3 regions of the Mesorhizobium sp. M0037 genome follow, and region 3 is predicted to be linked to each of the others. Evidence: riboswitches for the same ligand, from Rfam matches in the RefSeq annotation. Region 3 holds a riboswitch; each other region holds the start of a gene.
What was found. A riboswitch is a leader RNA that binds a small molecule or an ion and turns the genes downstream of it on or off. The one in region 3 is predicted to bind cobalamin.
Positions count from the first base shown of each region.

Region 1: another riboswitch for cobalamin. It lies ahead of metE (5-methyltetrahydropteroyltriglutamate--homocysteine S-methyltransferase); the one in region 3 lies ahead of NKJ78_RS14885 (DUF1636 family protein).
Region 2: another riboswitch for cobalamin. It lies ahead of NKJ78_RS24440 (aromatic ring-hydroxylating oxygenase subunit alpha); the one in region 3 lies ahead of NKJ78_RS14885 (DUF1636 family protein).

Region 1 covers NZ_JAMYVB010000011.1:201,778-209,291, reverse strand. The annotation lists gene NKJ78_RS18505 (cytochrome-c peroxidase) at 1-20, shown strand, start outside; gene metE (5-methyltetrahydropteroyltriglutamate--homocysteine S-methyltransferase) at 452-2,803, opposite strand; cobalamin riboswitch at 2,898-3,094, opposite strand; gene NKJ78_RS18495 (adenosine kinase) at 3,503-4,495, opposite strand; gene metK (methionine adenosyltransferase) at 4,604-5,779, opposite strand; gene glyA (serine hydroxymethyltransferase) at 5,833-7,170, opposite strand.
Region 2 covers NZ_JAMYVB010000018.1:121,319-128,832, forward strand. The annotation lists gene NKJ78_RS24425 (serine kinase) at 1-597, opposite strand, end outside; gene NKJ78_RS24430 (PqqD family protein) at 750-1,172, opposite strand; gene NKJ78_RS24435 (FAD-binding oxidoreductase) at 1,334-2,434, opposite strand; gene NKJ78_RS24440 (aromatic ring-hydroxylating oxygenase subunit alpha) at 2,472-3,719, opposite strand; cobalamin riboswitch at 3,837-4,038, opposite strand; gene NKJ78_RS24445 (DUF680 domain-containing protein) at 4,537-4,743, shown strand; gene NKJ78_RS24450 (DUF680 domain-containing protein) at 4,811-5,014, shown strand; gene NKJ78_RS24455 (DUF680 domain-containing protein) at 5,086-5,319, shown strand; gene NKJ78_RS24460 (ABC transporter ATP-binding protein) at 5,393-6,505, opposite strand; gene bglA (beta-galactosidase BglA) at 6,572-7,514, opposite strand, start outside.
Region 3 covers NZ_JAMYVB010000008.1:181,718-189,231, reverse strand. The annotation lists gene NKJ78_RS14920 (NADH-quinone oxidoreductase subunit E) at 1-296, opposite strand, end outside; gene NKJ78_RS14915 (NADH-quinone oxidoreductase subunit D) at 297-1,487, opposite strand; gene NKJ78_RS14910 (hypothetical protein) at 1,489-1,842, opposite strand; gene NKJ78_RS14905 (NADH-quinone oxidoreductase subunit C) at 1,853-2,455, opposite strand; gene NKJ78_RS14900 (NuoB/complex I 20 kDa subunit family protein) at 2,460-3,041, opposite strand; gene NKJ78_RS14895 (NADH-quinone oxidoreductase subunit A) at 3,032-3,397, opposite strand; gene NKJ78_RS14890 (winged helix-turn-helix domain-containing protein) at 3,725-4,927, shown strand; cobalamin riboswitch at 4,957-5,161, shown strand; gene NKJ78_RS14885 (DUF1636 family protein) at 5,200-5,625, shown strand; gene cobW (cobalamin biosynthesis protein CobW) at 5,628-6,680, shown strand; gene cobN (cobaltochelatase subunit CobN) at 6,796-7,514, shown strand, end outside.

The DNA.
Region 1 (7,514 bases), on a different contig from region 3:
CGCAGATCTCAGGAAAATAAGGGCCAACTGGCTGCGGACTCGCAATCGAAAATGATTGGCGATTTTTACTTGGCGACACGAATTGCGACGTCCATCTCCGCGGGACGCTAGCGATACCCGGACCCTGCCACCTCGCCCGTAGTCTGCGCGATCAACTGGGGGCGGACAGACGCAGCACCATATATTGTCGCTGCCTGAGCGAACGCGCCAAGCAGTCTACTTTGAGAAACGACGCGTGTCCGATTTGTTCGAGGCGCGGGGCCTGTATGTCCCCAAGGAACGATATTATAGCGTAGTGCCACATTTATATTTCTGCGGGATTAAGACACGTGCCGTAGGGAAATTGCACATTTGCGCCGAGTGGCTCATTTCCAAGAGTGTGATCGGTTTGGCATATTCCCGGCCGACATCCGCCAGCCGGCAACTCCCCACACGGTGAGGAAGAGAAGCCTCACGCCTGCACTTTCTGCCGGAGCGCGCGTGCTGCAGCGACCATGTTAATGAGGGCAGGGCGGACCTCCTCCCATTTGCGTGTTTTGAGGCCACAGTCCGGGTTTATCCACAGTTGGCCGTCGGACAGTCGCTCGCGGGCAAGCATGACTAAGTCCGAAATCTCGCCGACTTCCGGGACGCGTGGTGAGTGAATATCATAGACGCCAGGACCGATTTCGTTCGGATATTTGGAGCTCGTGAAGGCGTCCAACAGTTCCATCTTCGAGCGCGACGTCTCAATCGAAATGACATCCGCATCCATTCCAGCGATCGCGTGAATGATCTCGTTGAACTCCGAATAGCACATGTGGGTATGAATTTGAGTCGCGTCCTTTACACCCGTTGAAGCGATCCGGAAACATTCGACAGCCCAGTCGAGATAGACTTTCCAGTCAGATTGGCGCAGTGGCAATCCTTCGCGAAACGCGGCCTCATCGATCTGGACCATCCTTGCGCCGGATCTTTCGAGATCCGTCACTTCGTCGCGGATGGCGAGCGCGATCTGGCGGCAGGCTTCGGAGCGGGGTACGTCGTCGCGAACAAAAGACCAGTTGAGAATGGTGACTGGGCCTGTGAGCATTCCCTTCACGGGCTTTTCCGTAAGCGACTGGGCGAATTGCCACCAGCGCACTGTCATCGGATTGCGCCTCGATACGTCGCCGAAAATGATGGGGGGACGCACGTAGCGCGACCCATAGCTTTGTACCCAGGCATGTTGGGTGAGCGCGAAGCCGGACAACTGCTCGCCGAAATGCTGTACCATGTCGTTTCGCTCGAACTCACCATGCACCAGCACGTCCAGCCCGATCTCTTCCTGCCAGCGAATTGCAGCCTCGATCTCCTTCTTCAGGAACGTCTCATAGTCGACATAGCTCAGCTGGCCCTTCGCATGAGCGGCCCGCGCCTTGCGTACCTGCGGCGTCTGCGGGAAGGACCCGATGGTCGTCGTCGGGAACGGCGGCAGCCCGAGTGAGCCGGCCTGGACTCTGGAGCGCTCGCCAAAAGCGCTCTCTCGTCGCTTCGCGCTGTCCTCAATGCTAGCGATCCGCCCCTGAACAAGCGGGTCATGGATCCTCGTGGATGTCACGCGCGTGGCGGCAGCCTCGGCAGACGCTTTCAACGCGCCTGCCACCGCATCCCTGCCTTGGGACAGGGCCCGGGCCAGCAAGACCAGCTCGTCGGTCTTCTGGGCCGCGAAGGCGAGCCACGACCTGATGTCCGCGTCGAGTTCCGTCTCCATGCGCAGATCAATCGGCACATGCAGCATCGAGCAAGAAGGCGCGATCTCGACGCGGTCCAAGGGCCAGCCGGCGACGATCGGTTTGATGCGGTCGAGAATGGCGGGCAGGTTCGCACGCCAGACGTTGCGGCCATCGATCAAGCCAAGCGAGAGCACCAGATCCTTCGGAGCGAGCCGAGCCACCGTTTCCAGCTGCTCGGGAGCGCGCACGAGATCAATATGCAGGCCGGCCAGGGGCAGAGAAATCGCGGTTTCGAGATTGTCTCCCAGCGACCCGAAATACGTAGCCAGCATGATCTTCAGCTCGGGCGCGGCTTTCGACAGCTGGCCATAGGCGAATTCGAACGCAGCTCGTTCGTTCGGGTTCAGATCGAGGACAAGCGCTGGCTCATCGATCTGCACCCAGTCGGCTCCCGACAGCTTCAGCCTCTCCAGAAGCTGCTCGTAAACCGGCAGCAGCCGCGGTAGGAGCGCGATGGGACCGAACCCCTCGGCAGGCGATTTCGCCAGCTTGAGGAAGGTGATGGGTCCAAGGATGACTGGGCGTGTGTGAATGCCGAGAGCTTTAGCCTCGAGGAAGTAATCGACCGGCTTCGATGACGAGAGGGCGAACGTCTGATCATCATCGAGTTCCGGCACAATGTAGTGGTAGTTGGTGTCAAACCACTTGGTCATTTCCATCGCGGTTACACCAGGTCCATGAGCCTCCTCCTGGTAACCAGCGTGTCCACAATCCTCCGTCTGACCCTGGTTGCCGCGCGCCATTGCGAAGTAGATGTCAAGTGGGACCTCGCCGCTATTCCAGCCGTAACGGGATGGAACGGCCCCGACCATGGCTGCGGTGTCGAGCACATGGTCGTAAAGCGAGAAGTCGTTCGACGGGATTTTCGACACGCCGCGATCGCGCTGCTCTTCCCAGCTAGCGGCACGGAGCGCCTTCGACGTCGTGAGAAGGTCGCCAGCGGACGATGTTCCGGACCAGTAGCTTTCAAGCGCGAATTTCAGTTCTCGCCGACGACCGAAGCGCGGCACGCCGAGCGTTGCTACAGGAATTTGCTGAGAGACAGTCATGTCATACCCCGATGATTGGGGCGTCGGTGACAAGGAAGGCGCTAGCAGGCCGGCATCAACGCCGGGTTGCAGCGGCCACCGAGACACCCCGCCCGTGGACGTAATTCGCGTGGCAGGTCTCCTGGCTCGCGGGGTCATAGCCTCTACCCGTCTTCCTGAGGGTATTCGCCTCAGTGACGTGTGTTGGCTCGCCGCTAACAGTTGCGGGGGCAGCGCCGGCATCGCACCGGCTTCCCTCTTAGCTCCGCTGCGGCAGCGCCGCACGCGAGAACCACGACACGCAGACAATCACAGCAGTTCGCTCTTTTGTCAATGACGCATAACGAAATGTTTATGTCGTTATGTGATCGCGCTTTTACGCCTTTGTCTAGCATTGTGAAATATTCAGTCTGCTGCCCGCATTCGGCATCGTGGGACGTGATCGCAAGTCAGGTCCGACGGACGCCGCGAGTTCTCCGTTACCTCAGGAACCTTACTGGCCTTCCCCAAGCTGAGCTTCTGGAAAATGCTGGTGACGATCTGGATGACGGTGAATGCCGTCATGGCAAGCACGCTTTGCACCGCTCCTCCAGCGAGCTTCACGGCAGCAGCATGGGTCAGTTCTCCGAAGCGAATGGCTGTCGCTATCAGCGAGCTTTGACAAAGTTCCGCCACTGCGGTCATCGCGTCAGTAGGGCGGCTGGTTAGTTGCCCGCGCATCTACAGCAACCCAGCCCCTTCCGCCTCGCGGCGCAAATTCTGCCTTGGCCTTGGGCCGATCTGCTGGATCACCAGGCCGGCCGCCAGCGAGCCAAGGTCGCCGCAGGTCTTGAGGTTGCGGCCCTGCGTGTAGCCATGCAGGAAACCGGCGGCGTAGAGGTCGCCGGCGCCGGTGGTGTCGACCAACTCCTTGATGGCGGTCGCCTCGATGACCACGGTCTCGTCGCCGCGCACGATCACCGAGCCTTTTTCGGAACGGGTGACGGCGGCAATCTTGCAGTCCTTGCGGATCTGAGCCAGCGCCTCGTCGAAGGATTTTGTCTGGTAGAGCGACTTGATCTCGTGGCTGTTGGCAAAGACGATGTCGACAGTGCCCGAGCGCATCAGCTCGAGGAACTCGTCCCGGTAGCGGTCGACGCAGAACGAATCCGACAACGTCATCGACACTTCGCGTCCGGCCTCGTGTGCGAGCTTCGCCGTCTGCCGGATCGCCTCCTTGGCGCGCGGCGGATCCCACAGATAGCCCTCGAAATAGGTAACCTTGGCGCCGGATGCCTTGTCGGCCTCGACATCCTCAGGGCCAAGCTCGACGCAGGCGCCGAGATAGGTGTTCATCGAGCGCTCGCCGTCGGGCGTGACGAAGATCATAGAGCGCGCCGTCGGCGGCTCGCCCTTGAGCGGCCTGGTGTCGAAGGCGACACCCTGTGCATGGATATCGTGCGCATAGATTTCGCCCAGCGCATCGTTGGAGACCTTGCCGAAGAAGGCGGCGCGTCCGCCGAAGCTGGCTACGCCGGCCGCCGTGTTGCCGGCACTGCCGCCGGAGGCCTCGATCGCCGGGCCCATGCGGCTGTAGAGCAGTTCGGCGCGGCGCGTGTCGATCAGGTTCATCGCGCCCTTGATGATGCCGTTGATCTCGAGGAATGCCTCGTCGCACTGGGCGATGATGTCGACAATGGCATTGCCGATGCAAAGCACGTCATAATCCGGCATCAATGTCTCCGCCAAAAAACCCGAGCCGGCTTCTCGCCACGCCTGCCAGGCGCGGGTCTGCCCGGTGGAAATGGGCTTTCCGCTTGCCGATCCGTTCGCCGGCGGCTCTCACGGGGCGGCGAGTCCTGCCTCGCGACGCAATTCGTCCGCCCTGTCTGTCTTCTCCCAGGTGAAATCAGGCTCTTCACGGCCGAAATGGCCATAGGTCGCTGTATTGAGATATATAGGGCGTAAGAGATCAAGCATCTTGATAATGCCTTTCGGTCTGAGATCGAACAACTCAAGAATGAGGCGCTCGATCCTGCTTTCCTCAACCCTGGCTGTCCCGAACGTGTTGACCATGACGGAAACCGGACTGGCCACGCCGATTGCGTAAGCAAGCTGCACCTCGCACACGTCCGCAAGTCCGCTAGCGACGATGTTCTTTGCGACATAGCGGGCTGCATAGGCAGCCGAGCGGTCAACCTTGGACGGGTCCTTGCCCGAGAAGGCGCCGCCGCCATGACGACCCATCCCGCCATAGGAATCGACGATGATCTTGCGTCCAGTGAGACCGCAGTCGCCGCGCGGCCCGCCGACTACGAACCGCCCCGTCGGGTTGACCAGAATTCTGATGCCTTCCGTCTCCAGGTGGGTCGGCAGGACAGGCTTTATGATTTCCTCAATGACGCCCTCGCGGACAGTCTCTTGCGAGACCTGCTCGTCATGTTGCGTCGACACGACGATGGTATCCAGGGCGACCGGGCGCAACCCCTCATAGCGCACTGAGACTTGGGATTTCATGTCAGGACGCAACCAGCCAAGCTGTTGTGCCTTCCGGACATACGCCTGCCGTTTCGTCAAGCGATGAGCGAGTTGGATCGGCAAAGGCATCAGGGTATCGGTTTCGCGGCATGCGTAGCCGAACATGAGGCCCTGATCTCCCGCTCCCTGCTGGAGGTCTTGCCCTCTTCCCTCGTCAACGCCTTGGCTGATGTCGGGCGACTGCTCGGTGAGGGCATGAACGACGGAGCAACGCCGGCCGTCAAAGCCGACGGCTTCGTCGTCGTACCCAATGTCGAGAATCGTATCGCGCGCAACTTGGCTGTAATCCACCTGGGCATCGCTGGTGATCTCGCCAGCCAGAACGACTATCCCTGATTTTACCAACGCTTCACAGGCGACGCGCGCCTTGGGATCTGTGCGGAGGATGGCATCGAGGATGGCATCCGAGATGTTGTCGGCCAACTTATCCGGGTGCCCCGCGCCAACCGATTCGGAAGAGAACACGAACTGCCTAGCCATGAATACCTCGCTTCGGATGTTGGATGTGGTATGGGCATTTTGCTTGGCCCACCTTACTTGTCGGAGATGCCCGGGACCTCGAACGCAGCGCACAAGTCGGCAACGTCTCTTCGCACGCAGGCATGGAGATCTTCGTCGTCTGGCCGCTGGAGGACGGAGTCAATGAAGCCAGCAATTTGCACCATTTCCACATCGCGCATGCCCATTGACGTCACTGCTGGCGCCCCCAGGCGAATTCCGCTTGTGACCGCCGGATGCCGCGGGTCGCCAGGCACCATATTAAAGTTTGTGATGATTCCTGCCTTTGCTAGTCGCTCGGCATAGGCCTTGCCCGATAGTGGCCGATCGCGAAGATCAAGGATCAGCATGTGATTGTCCGTCCCCCCGGTAACCAGGTCATAACCTCGCTCAAGCAGTGCATGTGCCAGAGCCTTGGCATTCTTGACCGTCTGTTGGCCGTAGCTTCGGAAGGACGGGTTCCCGGCTTCGTGCAAGGCAACCGCTAGCGCAGCGATGGCATTCATGTGAGGTCCGCCTTGCAGGTGAGGGAAGACCGCCCGGTCTATTCGTCTGGCGAGATTGTATTTGCTCTTTGTATGATACAGGGCCTGATAGCGATCTTCGTTCCTTGACAAAATGAAGCCACCGCGGGGACCGCGGATCGACTTGTGGGACGTGCTGCTGACCACGTCGCAATGGCCCACGGGATTCGGGTGCGCTCCCGCGGCAATCAGGCCGCTGATGTGCGCAATGTCGGCTACGAGATAGGAGTTCGCTTCCAGGGCAATTTCTGCCATTGCCGCGTAGTCAAAGACACGCGGGTAAGCGGTTCCGCCGACCCAAATGAGCCGCGGCCGTTCCCGCTTGGCTGTCTCACGCAAGCGGTCATAGTCAATCTGCTGTGTCTTTTCATCTAGTCCATAGGGCACGCGTTGATAGTCAGTTCCGGAAAAGTTGATGGCCCAACCATGAGTCAGATGGCCCCCTTCCGGAAGGGGCAAGCCCATGACTTTGTCACCGGGACTCAAAAGCGCACGATAGACAGCCTGGTTGGCCGGCGAGCCGGAATAAGGCTGGACGTTGGCATGCTCGCTGCCAAATAGCGTTTTCAGGCGCTCAATGGCCAGATCCTCAAGCTCATCAACGATCTCGTTTCCAGCGTAGTAGCGCGCGCCGGGGTACCCCTCGGCGTACTTGTTCGTGAAAATCGAGCCGTTCGCTTCCAGCACGGCCGAGGACGCAAAGTTCTCTGAGGCGATGAGCTTGAGGGTCGTCCGCTCCTGCCGCTCCTGTCTCAGAAGCAGCTCGTGGACGCGGCAATCAACCGCGGCTAAGGAAGACCGCCCGTGGGTATCCGGCTGTGCGATCGCGCCGTCTGCGGAGTTGTCCATGGTAGCTTCGCGCTCCAATCGGATTGACCTATTTCACGATCAAGCACGCGGTCCCTTTCGGCCGCGTGTCTCGTACCGCTTCGAGCCGCTGCAGGTCCTGTTTATGATAGCCGTCGCGATGGGGCAGGAGATCGACCAATAATTGAACCAGCCCGCCGTCGTTGGATCCTGCGTTGAGATGGTACGAGCGCCACGGAGGCTGTTCGTTGCAGCAAAGAAAGTCGGCTCTGGCGAGCAGCCGGACGTGTCGCGCAACCCGCTCTCGACACACGCTCAGAATCTCCGCTAGCTCGCAGACAGTTAGGTCCGCATGCGCACAAAGGCCCAGGATTCGAAGGCGGTCA
Region 2 (7,514 bases), on a different contig from region 3:
GCTATCGAGCCCATTGAGCAGGCCGGCGACGACCGTTCCCGATTTTCCGGCTCCCCCGGAGCCCGCCAGCAACACGCCCTTGCCATCGATGCCCAGCGTGCCGGCATGGGTAAGCCGCATGCCGCGCGCCGCATATTCCCAATGCAGGAAGGCGCGCAGCGGCGCCGCCTGTTCCCATGGCGGAAAGGCCTCGGCCGCCATCATCAGCTGCGCCCCGACATGGCGTTGCGGATCATGGAACTGCCAGAAATCGAGGTCATGATAGTAGCTGCCGCGCAATCCGGCCTCTTCCAGCCGGTTGGCAAAGGCATGATGGTTGTAATCGCCTCGGCTCCAGGTGGCCGGGGCGAGGACGCCATCGATGCCCGGGTGGGCGACGAAAATGCGGCAGCCGTCAGATGCAGACGGATTTTCCGGGGCCGGTATGAAGGCATGGCTCATGGCTTCCGCCAGCGTGCCATGGTCGAGGTGGACACTCAGCTCCAGTCCCGGCAACCGCACGCTGGCGGTAACGGGATAGAAGGCGGCGGCGCTTTCCGCGGCCGCCAGCACATGGCGGGCATAATCCGGCAGGGTTTGCAGCGTGATCAAAGGCATGTGTTGGTTGTTCAGCGTCCAGAATTGCGCCGGGTCGCCTGATGCATGTCGCTCGGGGTGGCCCCGGTTTTGAGACGACGACATGCATAAAATCAAAGATCTAAACCGCGTCGCCTGAGTCCGTTCAAACGCGACGCGCTTTAGGGAAACGATTATGCCTGTTTCACCGCCGGCCAGCCGAGAGGTTCCTCAACCTCATGGATCGGGTCGACAATGATGAGATCGGCAAGGTCGTCATGGACATCGACCTTGAGCGGCTCATTGCTGGCAGCAAGCGCAGCCGACAGCTCGCCCGAAAGCGGTTGTGCCGGTGTTTCGGCTGGCGCAAGCAACCCGAAATCGAGCAGTCGGGCAACGAAGCTTTCGAGGTCGGCCAGGCTTGTTTTTGCGGCGCCCGCGGCAGCTCCGACCAGTGCTTCAGTGGCGACGCCGGACGACAAAGCCTGCCAGACCCGGCTGCCGGAATCGGAAAAGCCGAAATACTTGCCGCTCGAAAGATCGAGAACGACGGCTTCGCCATCGAATGATTCGAAAACGATGTCCTTGCTTGCGACCGCGTAGACCCGCTGTTGCATCGCTCTGTCCCCCGTCCCATGCGCCCTGAAGGGATGCGCCGGCTTCACGGTCTGCCCAGCCCTTCCTAAGTGCGTCTAAATCACTCGGCCTATGCTTGGCAAGACAAAGACCCGCGAACACAACGCCTGCGTCGGCGACCGTTGCGGCGAAGTCGACCGGCTCAAGCCTCGATTTCGAGCGCCGACAACGGTTTCGAGCAGCAGGCAAGGATGAAACCGTCATCGATCTCGTGGTCGAGGATGCCGCCATTGTGGCTCATCTCGACTTCGCCGGAGACCTTCTTCACCTTGCAGGTGCCGCACAGGCCGAACTCGCAGGCGGCGGGAATCCGCACGCCCGAGCTGCGCGCGGTCTGCAGCACGGTCTGGCCGGCGACGCAGCCGGCGTCGACCTCCGAAAGCGAGAAGCGGATCGGCGTCACGGCTTCGACAGGTGCAGCGATGCCGTCCTCGACCGGGGAGGCAAACGGCGCCGGAATTTCCTCCACCACAGGCGCGGCAAAGCTCTCCTGATGGTATTTCGTCATGTCGAAGCCGGCGGCATCCAGCATGCCGCGCACGGCGCGCATGAACGGATCGGGGCCGCAGCAGAAGATTTCGCGCTCGCGGAAATCCGGAGCCAGCAAGGGCAGCCGGATCGCATCGATGCGGCCCATATGGCCGTACCAGCCTTCGCGGCTGGAACGTTCCTCGATCATGAAGCCGAGCGACAAGCCGGGCATATGGCCGCCGAGCAGTTCGAGTTCCTTGCGGAAGATGATCTCTTCGGCACGCCGCGCGCAGTTGACGAAACCGACATCGGTCCATGGCGCGCAGTCGTTCAGCCAGCGCAGCATCGACATCATCGGCGTCACGCCGGAGCCAGCCGAAATGAACAGGTATTTGGCCGCCGGGTGGCTGTGCAACGAGAAGTCGCCCGCCGGTCCATAGGCCTTGACATGCGAGCCGGGTGCCAGATGGTCGAACATCCAGCGCGTGCCGATGCTGCCGGCCTGCGCCTTGATCGTCACCGCGATCGAAAAGGGCCGCGATGGCGATGACGACAGCGTGTAGGTGCGCATCAGCGGCCCGTCCGGTGTCGGCAGTTCCAGCGTCAAGAACTGGCCCGGCTTGTAGCGGAACCAGGTCTGGTTGTCGGAGCGGAAGGTGAAGGTCTTGACGTCAGGCGCCTCGTCGCTGACGCCGATCACTTCCAGCGCCTGCAGCCTATCGTTCCACGGCGCCATCTGGTCAAGATGGCGATAGAGCCCAAGATCCGTCATCGCATTCATCCTCTGGTCCCTCTTCGCCTGCTCCAGCTCACGCGACGCTGCGCAGCGCCGGCCGGCCGCCTTCGGCAAGGCGCGGGCCGATGAAGGCCGCGTACCATTCGACGAACTGGATCACGCCGCCCTCGTGCAGCTCCGAATAGGGGCCGGGCTCATAGGCCGGAGACAGGATGCCAAAGGCGTTTTCCTCGACGATGCGGCGGTCCTGGTCGTTGGTCTCGGTCCAGACATGGGTGAGCTCCTCAAGGTTGTAGTCGACCCCCTCGACCGCATCCTTGTGCACCAGCCACTTGGTCGTCACCGCGGTTTCGGTGGCGCTGATCGGCAGCACCCGGAAGGTGACCGCATGGTCGATCAGTATGTGGTTCCAGGTCGTCGGATAGTGGTAGTGCATCAAGGTGCCGATGCGGTCGGCGGCAACAGTGTCGGACAGGTTCTTCGTCACCGCGCGCTTTCCCGACATCGTGTAGCTGACGGCATCGCGCAGCAGCGGCGCGCGGGTGGCGCGGTATTGCCCGGCCGGATCGATGCGGAACTTGCTCGGCAGGCCCGCCGCCTCGCATTTCGCCCAGTGCGCCAGCATCTCCGGATCGCTGTCGGCGCCCTGCACGCCGGTCACCGTCGGCGCTTCGGGGAATGTCTTGCACAGCTCCGGATGATTGCCGGCGCAGTGATAGCATTCGCGGTTGTTTTCCCAGACCAGCTTCCAGTTGCCCTTCTCGATGATGGTGCTCTCGAAGGCGACCTTGGCTTCATTCAGCTGGTGCGGCTTGAGGTAGGGCTCTATCATGGCGCGCATCGGGGCAAAGTCGGCAGGTTCTTTCGCCAGGCAGATGAAGATGTAGCCGCCGACGCTCTCGCAGGCGACGGGCTTCAGGCCGAACTGGCTCTTGTCGAAACCGTCGGCCATCTGGCGGGCAAACAGCAGCCGGCCGTCAAGCTCGTAGGTCCACTGGTGATAGGGGCAGACAAGCTTTGCCGCCATGCCCTTCTCAGTGTTGCAGACACGGCTGCCGCGATGGCGGCAGGAATTGTGAAAGGCGTTGATGTTGCCCTTCTGGTCGCGGACCAGCACCACCGGATAATCGCCGATCTGCACGGTGATATAGCTGCCGGGCTTCGGCAGTTCGCAATCATGGCCGATGAACAGCCAGTCGCGATACCAGATAAGCTCCATGTCGAGCTTGAAATAGTCCGGGTCGGTGTAGAAGGGCTGTTCCAGCGAAAAGCCTTGCTTGCGGCCGTTCAGGAGCCTCAGCATGTCGTTGCGCGTATCCATAGTTCTGTCCTCGTGGTTTAAGGACTGAACTTGGTGGTGATGGAGGAAGGATCGGACGCAGGCCGGCGCGGCGCCGGACATGCACTATCCACCTCTTGACCGCCCACCGCGATCAGTCGAGTCTATGCATCTCGGGCTGGTTTCCGGGCTCTGGAGTTGTCCTTGCGGACCATCGCGACACCTTCCCAGGCTGCTGCCCAGTGGTCTCCCGTTGCGACTTGAACTCCACCACCGTTGCGGGGGCAGCGCCGGATTCTGACCGGCTTCCCAATTCTCCGCTGCGTCGTCACGAAGCGGCACCTGAGATGCGATCATCTAATCACGGCAGCGATCGCGACGTCGGCATGAAAGCGACATCATATCCATGCGGCGCGACACGCGCGGCATACGCCCCCCGCCGCCGGTCAAAGAGCTGAGACGTTTCTTGCGACGCCATCATCGCCGTTTCGAATCGCTGCGGATCCAGTTCGATCGGGGGCAAAAGGGCTCAACGGTATCGAAAAGTTACTATTAGCAATCTCTAATCGAACCGAACGGTTCGTTTCTGTTGACAATGCGTGCAGGACGGTGTGAACGACGGCCCGGAAACCGACACCGGAGCGAACCACTCGGTTCGAAATAAGCAACTGAAAACAATGCGATAAATGACCATAGAGGAACTTCCTGGCACAATTTCAAGGTGCAGGACCGTGGTCCACACGGAACAACTTCGTGATTGGAAACCAGCCTATGGCTTTCCCACATCGGGGCTGTCCGAACGACGCGAATTCCTCCCAAGACACGCCGCTAGACGGACAGACAAACTGGAGTCCTAAAAATGAAAAAGATCATCCTCACTGCCGCAGCCGTTTTGGCGATCACGGGCAGCGCCTTCGCCGGTAGCGACAATTACGGTTCCAATGGTGCGAACCAGCCAGCCGTCTCGGTCGACAGCTCGTATACGGCTTCCATTCAGAAGCCGGCGCACGCTGACAAGCAGCCTGTCGTTCAGGGTGCCGACCGCGACCTCTACGGCAATCGCTGATCCCGACCAAAGGAGAGCGGCTAACCCGTCGCTCTCGGGATCCCAAAAAATTCAGGAGTGTTTGAAAATGAAAAAGCTCATCCTTGCTGCCGCCGCCGTTTTGGCCATCTCCGGCAGCGCTTTCGCCGGCAGCGACAACTACGGTTCCAACGGCGCCAACCAGCCAGCGGTTACGTCGACCGACAGCGGCCACACCGCTTCGGTTGAGAAGTCGGCTGCAGCCGAGCAGGCGCCTGCCCACGGTGCCGACCGTAACCTTTTCGGCCGCTAAAAGCCGGTTTCCAGCACGTGGCGGGCTTATCCGCTGCAGCTGGCGGCATCAGAAAAATTCAGGAGACTAAAATGAAGAAGATCGTTCTTGCCACCGCAGCCGTTCTGGCTGTTTCGAGCGCTGCCTTTGCCGGCAGCGACAATTATGGCTCCAATGGCGCCAACCAGCCGGCCGCTGCCGTCGACACCACCCGCACTTCGTCGACCGGCACCAACTCGGCGGTCTACAAGCTGCTGAACTCGTCGAACGACCAACAGAAGTTCGTTCCTCAGAGCAGCGACAGGGATCGGTTCGGCAACAACTAACAGCCGAAGCTTAAAAAAAGAGCGGCGGGCCTGGCCCGCCGCTCTTTTTTCATGCCTGTACGACGCAGCTATCTCAAGCCGCCTTCACTTCCACCGGCTTGAGCGAGAAGGAGTGCCCATCGGCGTCGAAGATGTGCAGGTCCCCGGCATCCGCGGTCAGTCGCAGCTTTGCCCCGCGCTTGACCTCGACATTGCCGGGCAGCTTGGTCACCAACGGCAGGTCAGCGCGGCCGATATCGACATAGACAAGCTGCACCTCGCCGAGTTGCTCGACATAGTCCACCACGCCCTCGAAAAGATATTCCGCGCCGGTGGCGGCCGACAGATCCTCCGGCCGCACGCCGAAGCTGACTGCCGCACCCTTGGCTGACGCCGGCGTTGCGATCGGCACCGTTGCCTTGCGGCCGCCGACATGGCTGACGATTGTCGGGTTGCCCGTCCTGTCGATTGTCGCCGGCAGGATGTTCATGGCCGGCGAGCCGATGAACTGGGCAACGAACAGATTGCCGGGCTTCTTGTAGAGGTCCATCGGCGTGCCGACCTGCTCGATATGGCCATCCTTCAGCACGACGATGCGGTCGGCGAGCGTCATCGCTTCGACCTGATCGTGGGTGACGTAGATCATGGTCGTGGCAGGCATCGATTCCTTGAGCTTGGCGATCTCGATGCGGGTCGCGACGCGCAGCGCCGCGTCGAGATTCGACAGCGGCTCGTCGAACAGGAACACTTTCGGATTGCGCACGATGGCGCGACCGATCGCGACACGCTGGCGCTGGCCGCCCGACATCGCCTTGGGCAGGCGGTCGAGATATTTGGTCAGCTGCAGGATTTCGGCGGCCTGCCGCACCCGCTTGTCGATTTCGGCCTTGCTTTCCTTGCCGATCTTCATCGAGAAGGCCATGTTGTCGTAGACGGTCATGTGCGGATAGAGCGCATAGGACTGGAACACCATGGCAATGCCGCGCTTGGAAGGCGGCACGTCGTTCACCACCTCGCCGGCGATCTTCAGCTCGCCGGAGGTGATCTCCTCAAGCCCGGCGATGGACCGCAGCAAGGTCGACTTGCCGCAACCCGACGGGCCGACGAAGACGATGAACTCGCCCGACTTTATGTCGAGGTCGATGCCGTGGAGAATGTGCAGATTGCCGTATGATTTCTTCACCTGTCTCAGCGTGACATCGGCCATAATTTCCTCCCAGTGATTTCCCTAGAGAACCTGGATTTCCTCAAAAAATCCAGTTTCGTCAAAAACTCAGTCGATGCGCCCGAACCAGGCGCCGTAGCCGCCGAGGCGGATGGAACCTGTGCCGGATTGTCCCGAAAAACCGTGCCCGGCCAATGGCAGCAGCGCCTGACCACCGAGATCGACCTCGGCCGGCTTGCTGGCCAGATTGAAGACGCAGACGATCTGCTCATTGCCCTCACGGCGGGTGAAGGCGACGGTGTCGCCCTCGCTTTCGATGAACTCGATGTCGCCTTTGGCCAGGGCCGGATGCTGGCGGCGGAAACCGAGAAAGCGCCGGTAGTGCTCGAGCAGCGAGGCCGCGTCGCCCTGCTGAACATTGACCGCTTGCGACAAGTGCTTGCCCGGCACCGGCAGCCAGGGCTTGGCCGTCGAAAAGCCGGCATTGCTGGCGGTTGCATCCCACACCATCGGCGTGCGGCAGCCGTCGCGGCCCTTGAATTCGGGCCAGAAGCGAATGCCGTAGGGGTCCTGCAGATCCTCGAACTGCAACTCGGCTTCGCCCAGCCCAAGCTCCTCTCCCTGATAGAGGCAGACCGAACCGCGCAGCGACATCAGCAGCGCCGAGATAACCTTCAGATAGGCGGCCGGGTCGGCCTCGTCGGCGGCCCAGCGCGAGGCCGGACGCATCACGTCGTGGTTGGAAAAGGCCCAGCACGACCAGCCGTCGCTGGCGACCTTGCCGAAGGCTTCCAGCACCTGGCGCACCTTGGCGGCGCTGATCTTTTCCGGCGCCAGGAAATCGAAGGAATAACACATGTGGACGCGTTTGCCGCCGGCGGTGTAGGCGGCGACCACTTCCAGCCCACGCTGCGAATCGCCGACTTCGCCGACCGCGGCGGCCGCCGGATATTCGTCGAGCAGCGCCCGGAACCGTTCGAGGAAGGCAAGGTTTTCCGGCCGGCTCTTGTCGTAGATATGGTCCTGGTAGTTGTAGGGATTGACCGCAGGT
Region 3 (7,514 bases):
CAGACCTGGATGTGCGCGCGCGTGCCGACCGGATTGAGCTGGTACTGCGTGTAGAAGGTCGCGACTTCGAGGCCGCGAATGCGCGGCATGCCGAGCATGTCCGAAATCGTCTCGATCGCCGCCTTGGTGACCCAGCCTTCCTGCTCCTGCGCAATCATCAGCAAGGGAATGATCGCCGACTGCTCCCGGCCCTTCGGATATTTCTTGATCCATTGCTTCGCAACCGCGGCATTCGCCCGGTTGAAGGCGAAGGTGGCTGGCTGGACGCTTGCTTCTGCGAGACGGCGGACTGACATTTAGCGATCGACCTCACCAAACACGATGTCGAGGGAACCCAGGACGGCAGTGACGTCGGCCAGCATGTGGCCACGGCAGAGGAAATCCATGGCTTGCAGATGCGCGAAGCCGGGCGCGCGCAGCTTGCAGCGGTAGGGCTTGTTGGTGCCGTCGGAGACGAGATAGACGCCGAACTCGCCCTTCGGCGCCTCGACCGCGGCATAGACCTCGCCGGCCGGCACGCGGTAACCCTCAGTATAGAGCTTGAAATGATGGATCAGCGCTTCCATCGAGCGCTTCATCGCCTGGCGCTTGGGCGGCACCACCTTGCCGTCGAGGTTCGACACCGGCCCGGTGCTCTCCTTGCCTAGCAGAAGGTCGACGCACTGACGCATGATCTTGGCCGACTGGCGCATTTCTTCCATGCGCACGAGATAACGGTCGTAGCAGTCGCCGTTCTTGCCGATCGGGATGTCGAAATCCATCTCGGAATAGCATTCATAGGGCTGCGACTTGCGCAAATCCCAGGCAGCACCCGAGCCGCGCACCATGACGCCGGAAAAACCCCAGGCCCAGGCGTCGGCAAGCGACACGATACCGATATCGACATTGCGTTGCTTGAAGATGCGGTTGCCGGTAAGCAGCTTGTCGAGGTCGTCAAGGGACTTCAGGAACGGGTCGATCCACTTGCCGATGTCCTCGACCAGCTTCGCCGGCAGATCCTGGTGCACACCGCCCGGACGGAAATAGGCCGCGTGCATGCGCGAACCGGAAGCGCGCTCATAAAACACCATCAGCTTTTCGCGTTCGACAAAACCCCACAGCGGCGGCGTCAGCGCGCCGATATCCAGCGCCTGCGTCGTCACATTGAGGATGTGCGACATGATGCGGCTGAGCTCGGAATAGAGCACGCGGATCAACTGGCCGCGCTTCGGCACTTCGATGCCGAGCAACCGCTCGGTGGCGAGCGCGAAGGCATGCTCCTGGTTCATCGGTGCGCAATAGTCGAGCCGGTCGAGATAGGGCACTGCCTGCAGATAGGTCTTGTGCTCGATCAGCTTTTCGGTGCCGCGATGCAGCAAGCCGATATGCGGATCGACGCGGTCGACCACCTCGCCGTCAAGCTCCAGCACAAGACGCAAAACACCGTGTGCCGCAGGGTGCTGCGGTCCGAAGTTGATGTTAAAGTTGCGGACGGAGTGCTCGGTCATGCTAGATTCCAAGCCTTTCCTTGGCTGACGGCGTCAGTTCCATGAAGCGGACCGTCTGCGGCCCGGCCACATATTCTTTTGCTCTCTGCTCGCATTGCTCAATGGTCTCGTTGGAAGGCTGGAGATCGGCCAGCTCTCCAGCATCGCGCAAGGCGTTCAAAATCTGGTCCAATTCAATCTGCATCGCAGGCTTGATACGAAATATCGTCGGGCAGTTCTTCACCGTGTCGTTCGCCACGACAGCTCGCGCCGCCGAATAGCAATCCACTCCAGCTACTTTGCAGTCGTTCGCAAAAGCATTCTGCAAGCCGGCACAGCAAAACAGGCTTAGTAGCGCTACGCGGATCATCGCCACGCCGCCGCCCCTACTGTTTCGCCTTCTCATCGCCCGGCAGGACGTAGTCCGTCCCTTCCCATGGCGAGAGAAAATCGAAGTTCCTGAATTCCTGCTTCAATTCCACCGGCTCGTAGATCACGCGCTTGGCTTCGTCGTCGTAGCGCACCTCGACGAAACCTGTCAGCGGGAAGTCCTTGCGCAGGGGATGGCCCTCGAAACCGTAATCCGTGAGGATGCGGCGCAGGTCCGGATGGCCGGAGAACAGCACGCCATAGAGATCGTAGGCTTCGCGCTCATACCAGTCGGCGCCGGGATAGACAGCGGTGAGCGACGGCACCAGCGTCTCTTCGTCGGCCTGCAACTTGATGCGGATGCGCAAATTCTGCTTCGGCGACAGCAGATGATAGACGACATCGAAACGCTTGACGCGCGACGGGTAGTCGGCGCCGCAGATATCGATGATCGAAATGAACTGGCAGCCCGAATCGTCACGCAGGAAGCTTGTCACCTCGATCAGATTGTCTGTAGCAACCGAGATCGTCAGTTCGCCATAGGCAAGCACTGCATCGGTGACGCGGCCCGGCAGCTTTTCGCCGAGATAGGTCGACAGTTCGCTCAGGGATGCGGCCATGGGTCTACCGTTCGATCGTGCCGGTGCGGCGGATCTTCTTCTGCAGGAGAAGAATGCCGTAGAGCAGCGCTTCGGCGCTTGGCGGGCAGCCGGGCACATAGATGTCGACCGGCACGATGCGGTCGCAGCCGCGCACCACCGAATAGGAATAGTGATAATAGCCGCCGCCATTGGCGCAGGAGCCCATCGAGATGACGTAGCGCGGCTCCGGCATCTGGTCGTAGACCTTGCGCAAAGCCGGGGCCATCTTGTTGGTCAGCGTTCCCGCCACGATCATGATGTCGGACTGGCGCGGCGACGCGCGAGGAGCCACGCCAAACCGCTCCGAATCATAGCGCGGCATCGAGGTGTGGATCATCTCGACGGCACAGCAGGCGAGACCGAAGGTCATGAACATCAGCGAGCCGCTGCGTGCCCAGGTGATCAGCGCCTCGGTCGAGGTGACCAGAAAACCCTTGTCGGCCAGTTCATTGTTGATCTCGAGGAAGAACGGATCGTCGGAACCGACCGGACGTCCGGTATTGGGGTCGATCAGGCCTTTGGGCTTCGGCGCGACGAGCGTTCCGGAACTGTCGTTCAATCCCATTCCAGCGCTCCTTTTTTCCACTCATAGGCAAAGCCGATGGTCAGCACCGCCAAAAACACCATCATCGACCAGAAACCGAGCATGCCGATCTTCGAGAACGACACCGCCCACGGAAACAGGAAGGCCACTTCCAGATCGAAGATGATGAACAGGATCGACACCAGGTAGAAGCGGATGTCGAATTTCATCCGGGCATCGTCGAACGAGTTGAACCCGCACTCGTAGGCGGAAAGCTTCTCCGGATCGGGATTGCGATAAGCCACCAGAAACGGCGCGATGATAAGCGCCAGGCCTACAACTGCGGCCACGGCGATGAAGAGGACGATGGGCAGGTATGAACTGAGGAGTACGTTCATGCTCGGCTTTCCGTTGGCGGCCAATCCACTTTGATTACAGCAACCAACCCTAATGCGGAAGCGCGACAGTTTAACCGCTGAACCGTTTTAGGTGCCTTTGCTGCAACGCGGCGAGGGTTAGCGCACGGCTTTCAGCGAAGCAAGTCAAACCTTGTTCAAAAGACAGTGCTGGACGGCAGGCCGGGAAAAACTGGTCCGATCTCCTCCTGTTTGATTTCCTTCATCTTTCACTCCACTTTTGTCTCCTGACACATCTCCCGCCATTTGCCTGCTAGCATCACCGGAATCGCCGGCTAAAGTCGGGAAAATGGTTCGAGGCAAGACACTTTGACGAAGGACAAAATCTCACTCCCGACGGCCAGGCGCATCGCGCTCGCCGCGCAAGGATTTCTCGATCCGCGCCCGGGCGGCACGCCCGATCGCCGCCACCTCGCCCGCGTGCTGTCGCGCACCGGCTTGCTGCAGATCGATTCCGTCAGCGCGGTGGTGCGCGCCCACTATATGCCGCTCTATTCGCGCCTTGGCCCCTACCCGCTCACCCTGCTCGACAATGCCGCAATCACCCGCAAGCGCACCGTGTTCGAGTACTGGGCGCATGAGGCCTCGTTCCTGCCGGTCGAGACCTACCCGTTGATGCGCTGGCGCATGCAGCGCGCCGAGCAGGGCGACGAAATGTATCTCGGCCTCGCCAAATGGGGCCGCGAGCACGCCGCCTATATCGAAGAGATCTACCGCGCGGTCGCCGAGCGCGGCCCGATTGCCGCTTCGGCACTGGAAGGCCAGAAAGGTTCGGGCGGCTGGTGGGGCTGGAGCCACGCCAAGCACGCCTTCGAATGGCTGTTCTGGGCCGGACGCATCACCACGGCGCACCGCCGTGGCTTCGAGCGTTTCTACGACCTGCCCGAGCGCGTGCTGCCGCAGGCGATCCTCGATCTGCCGGTGCCGGCGGCCGAGGACGCGCACCGCGAATTGCTGCGCATTTCCGCCCGCGCCCACGGCATCGCGACGTCGGGTGACCTGCGCGATTATTTCCGCTTGTCGCCGGCCGACATGAAGGGCCGGTTGGAGGAACTGGTTGAGATGGGCGAGTTGCTGCCGGTAAACGTCGAAGGCTGGGACAAGCCGGCTTACCTCTATAAGGACGCCCGTCTGCCGCGAAAGATCGAGGCCCGCGCGCTACTGGCGCCCTTCGATCCGGTGGTCTTCGAGCGCTCGCGCACCGAGCGCCTGTTCGATTTCCACTACCGCATCGAGATCTACACCCCGGCTGACAAGCGCCAATATGGCTACTACGTGCTGCCCTTCCTGCTCGGCGACCGGATCGTCGCCCGCGTCGATCTCAAGGCCGACCGCCCGGCCAGCGTGCTGCGCGTCCACGCCGCCTACGCCGAACCCGGCGCGCCGCCGGAAACTGCCGCAGAGCTGTTCGAGGAATTAAAGCAGATGCAGGGCTGGCTTGGCCTTGAGCGCATCGAAGTGGCGCCGACCGGCAATCTGGGGAAACCCCTGGCCGACATCGCCATGTCGTAGCAGCGCGTTGACACAACTCCCCGCAACAGCCTAAATCCGCTCCAGACGGTCCCCTGCCCGCAACGGCAAGGGCCAAGAGGGAATGCGGTGCGGGACGAAAATCCCAAATCCGCGGCTGTCCCCGCAACTGTAAGCGAAGAGCCAAGGCCGAAAGCCACTGGGTAACACCGGGAAGGCGGCTAACCAAGGCGATGACCCGCGAGCCAGGAGACCTGCCGTCTGAGACAAAGTATCCGATCGCCTGGCGGGTTTCCGGGCAAGGAGCACGGTTTTTGGACCAGAACAGCAGTTTTTCGGCTGGCACAGCGGACATTGCGTCCAGGGACAACGACGCCCTGACCGGCGTGACCGTCATCGTCTGCGCCTCCTGCCGCGATGAGACCGGTTCCGACGCCCATCCGCGCGCCGGCGAATTGCTGGCTGAGGACACACGCCGCGCCGCTGCTGGCGATATCCGGGTCCGCACCGCCGAATGTCTCGGCAATTGCAAGCGCCGCCTCAGCGCCGCGATCCTGCGCGATGGCTGCTGGAGCTATGTCTTCGGCGATCTGACCGCAACCAGCGGCGCCGACCTCGTTACCGGCGCAAAGCTCTTCGCGACTTCGGCCGACGGCCTCATCCCGTGGCGCGGCCGGCCCGATAGCCTCAAGCGCGGCCTCGTTGCCCGCATCCCACCCCTCGACATGCTGAAGGACTGACGATGAACGCTTCAAACCCGGCCGCCAACCTCTCCCGTGTTCCCTGCACTGTCGTTACAGGCTTCCTCGGCGCCGGCAAGACGACGCTGGTCCGCCATCTCCTGGAAAATGCCGGCGGCAAGCGCATCGCCATCATCGTCAACGAGTTCGGCGACATCGGCATCGACGGGGAAATCCTGAAAGGCTGCGGCATCGACACTTGCCCCGAGGAAAACATCGTCGAACTGGCCAATGGCTGCATCTGCTGTACAGTCGCCGACGATTTCGTGCCCGCGCTCGACAAGATCCTCGCACTGACGCCGAAGGTCGACCACATCCTGATCGAGACCTCGGGCCTGGCTCTGCCCAAGCCGCTGGTCCAGGCATTCCAGTGGCCGAGTGTGAAAAGCCGGGTAACCGTCGACGGCGTCATCGCCGTGGTCGACGGCCCGGCGCTGGCGGAGGGACGCGTTGCCAACGATATGGACGCCCTGCAGGCTCAGCGCGCTCAGGACGAAACGCTCGACCATGACGATCCGGTCGAAGAAGTCTTCGAGGACCAGATTGCCTGCGCCGACCTGATCATCCTGTCGAAGAGCGATTTGATGGACGCCCCCGGTTCGGCCCGCGCCAACGCCATCATCAATGAGCATTCCGCTCGCGCGGTAAAAATCGTGCCGACCGCGCATGGCAAGGTCGATCCCTCGGTGCTGCTTGGCCTCGGTCTCGCCGTCGAGGACGACATCGAGAACCGCAATTCCCACCATGACGGCGCTTTCGACCACGAGCATGACGATTTCGACACCTTCATCGTCGACATCCCCTCGATCGCCAATCCGGACGAACTGGCCAGGCGCGTCGCCATGGTGGCCGAGGAAGAGAATGTGCTGCGTGTGAAAGGCTTCGTCGATGTCGGCGGCAAGCCGATGCGGCTTTTGCTGCAGGCCGTCGGCCCACGCGTCAACCATTATTATGACCGCGCCTGGACGGCCGAAGACGATCGCCGCTCGCGTCTCGTCGTCATTGGCCTGAAGGGGCTGAACCGCCCGGCGATCGAGCGTATACTCGCCGGCTGATCTCAGGAGCAATTCCAGGAAAAGTGTGAAACGGTTTTCCCAGAGGAATTGCGTAAAAACAAGGAGATAGAGCGGCTCGCCGTTTCCGTGAAACGGTGAAACGCGCTAAGCCGCGATGCACATACTCACCACCACATCCGCGTCGCTCGACGATCTCGCCGAGCCAGTTGATCTCCGGCAGACGCCGGCGGATATCGTGGCGCTGTCCTTCACCGACAGCGACCTCGCCGGCCTCGCGGCGGGCTGGAAGGCCGATGCTGCCCGCCTGCCGTCAATGCGGCTAGCGGCGCTGCGCGACCTGCGCCATCCCATGTCCGTGGACCTCTGGATCGACAGCGTCGCTCGCTACGCCAAGGTGATTTTGGTGCGCATCCTCGGCGGCTACGACTGGTGGCGCTATGGCTGCGACCAGCTTGCCGCGACTGCCCGTGCGAACGGCATCAAGCTGGCGCTGCTGCCTGGTGAAAGCCACGACGAGGATCTCAGGCTGATCGAAGCCTCGACGCTGCCGCGCGAGGATCTGGACGTCCTGCTTGGTTATTTCCGCGAGGGCGGGCCGGAGAATATGACAGCGCTGATGCAGCGGCTAGCGGGGTTGGCTGGGTCCGATGTGGCGGCGGCTGAGCCGGTCAGCGTGCCGAAAGCCGGGTTTTATGAGCCTTGCTGCGGCGTGGTCGAATTTGCCGATGTCGGCGTTCCGTCACACCCCCCTCTGTCCTACCGGACATCTCCCCCTCAAGGGGGGAGATCAGCCGTCACCAAAGCCGGCTCCTCTTCGGCCCCGTTGAACAGGAAGCTGTCTGGGTCATCTAAGATTGGCGAAACCGTCGACGA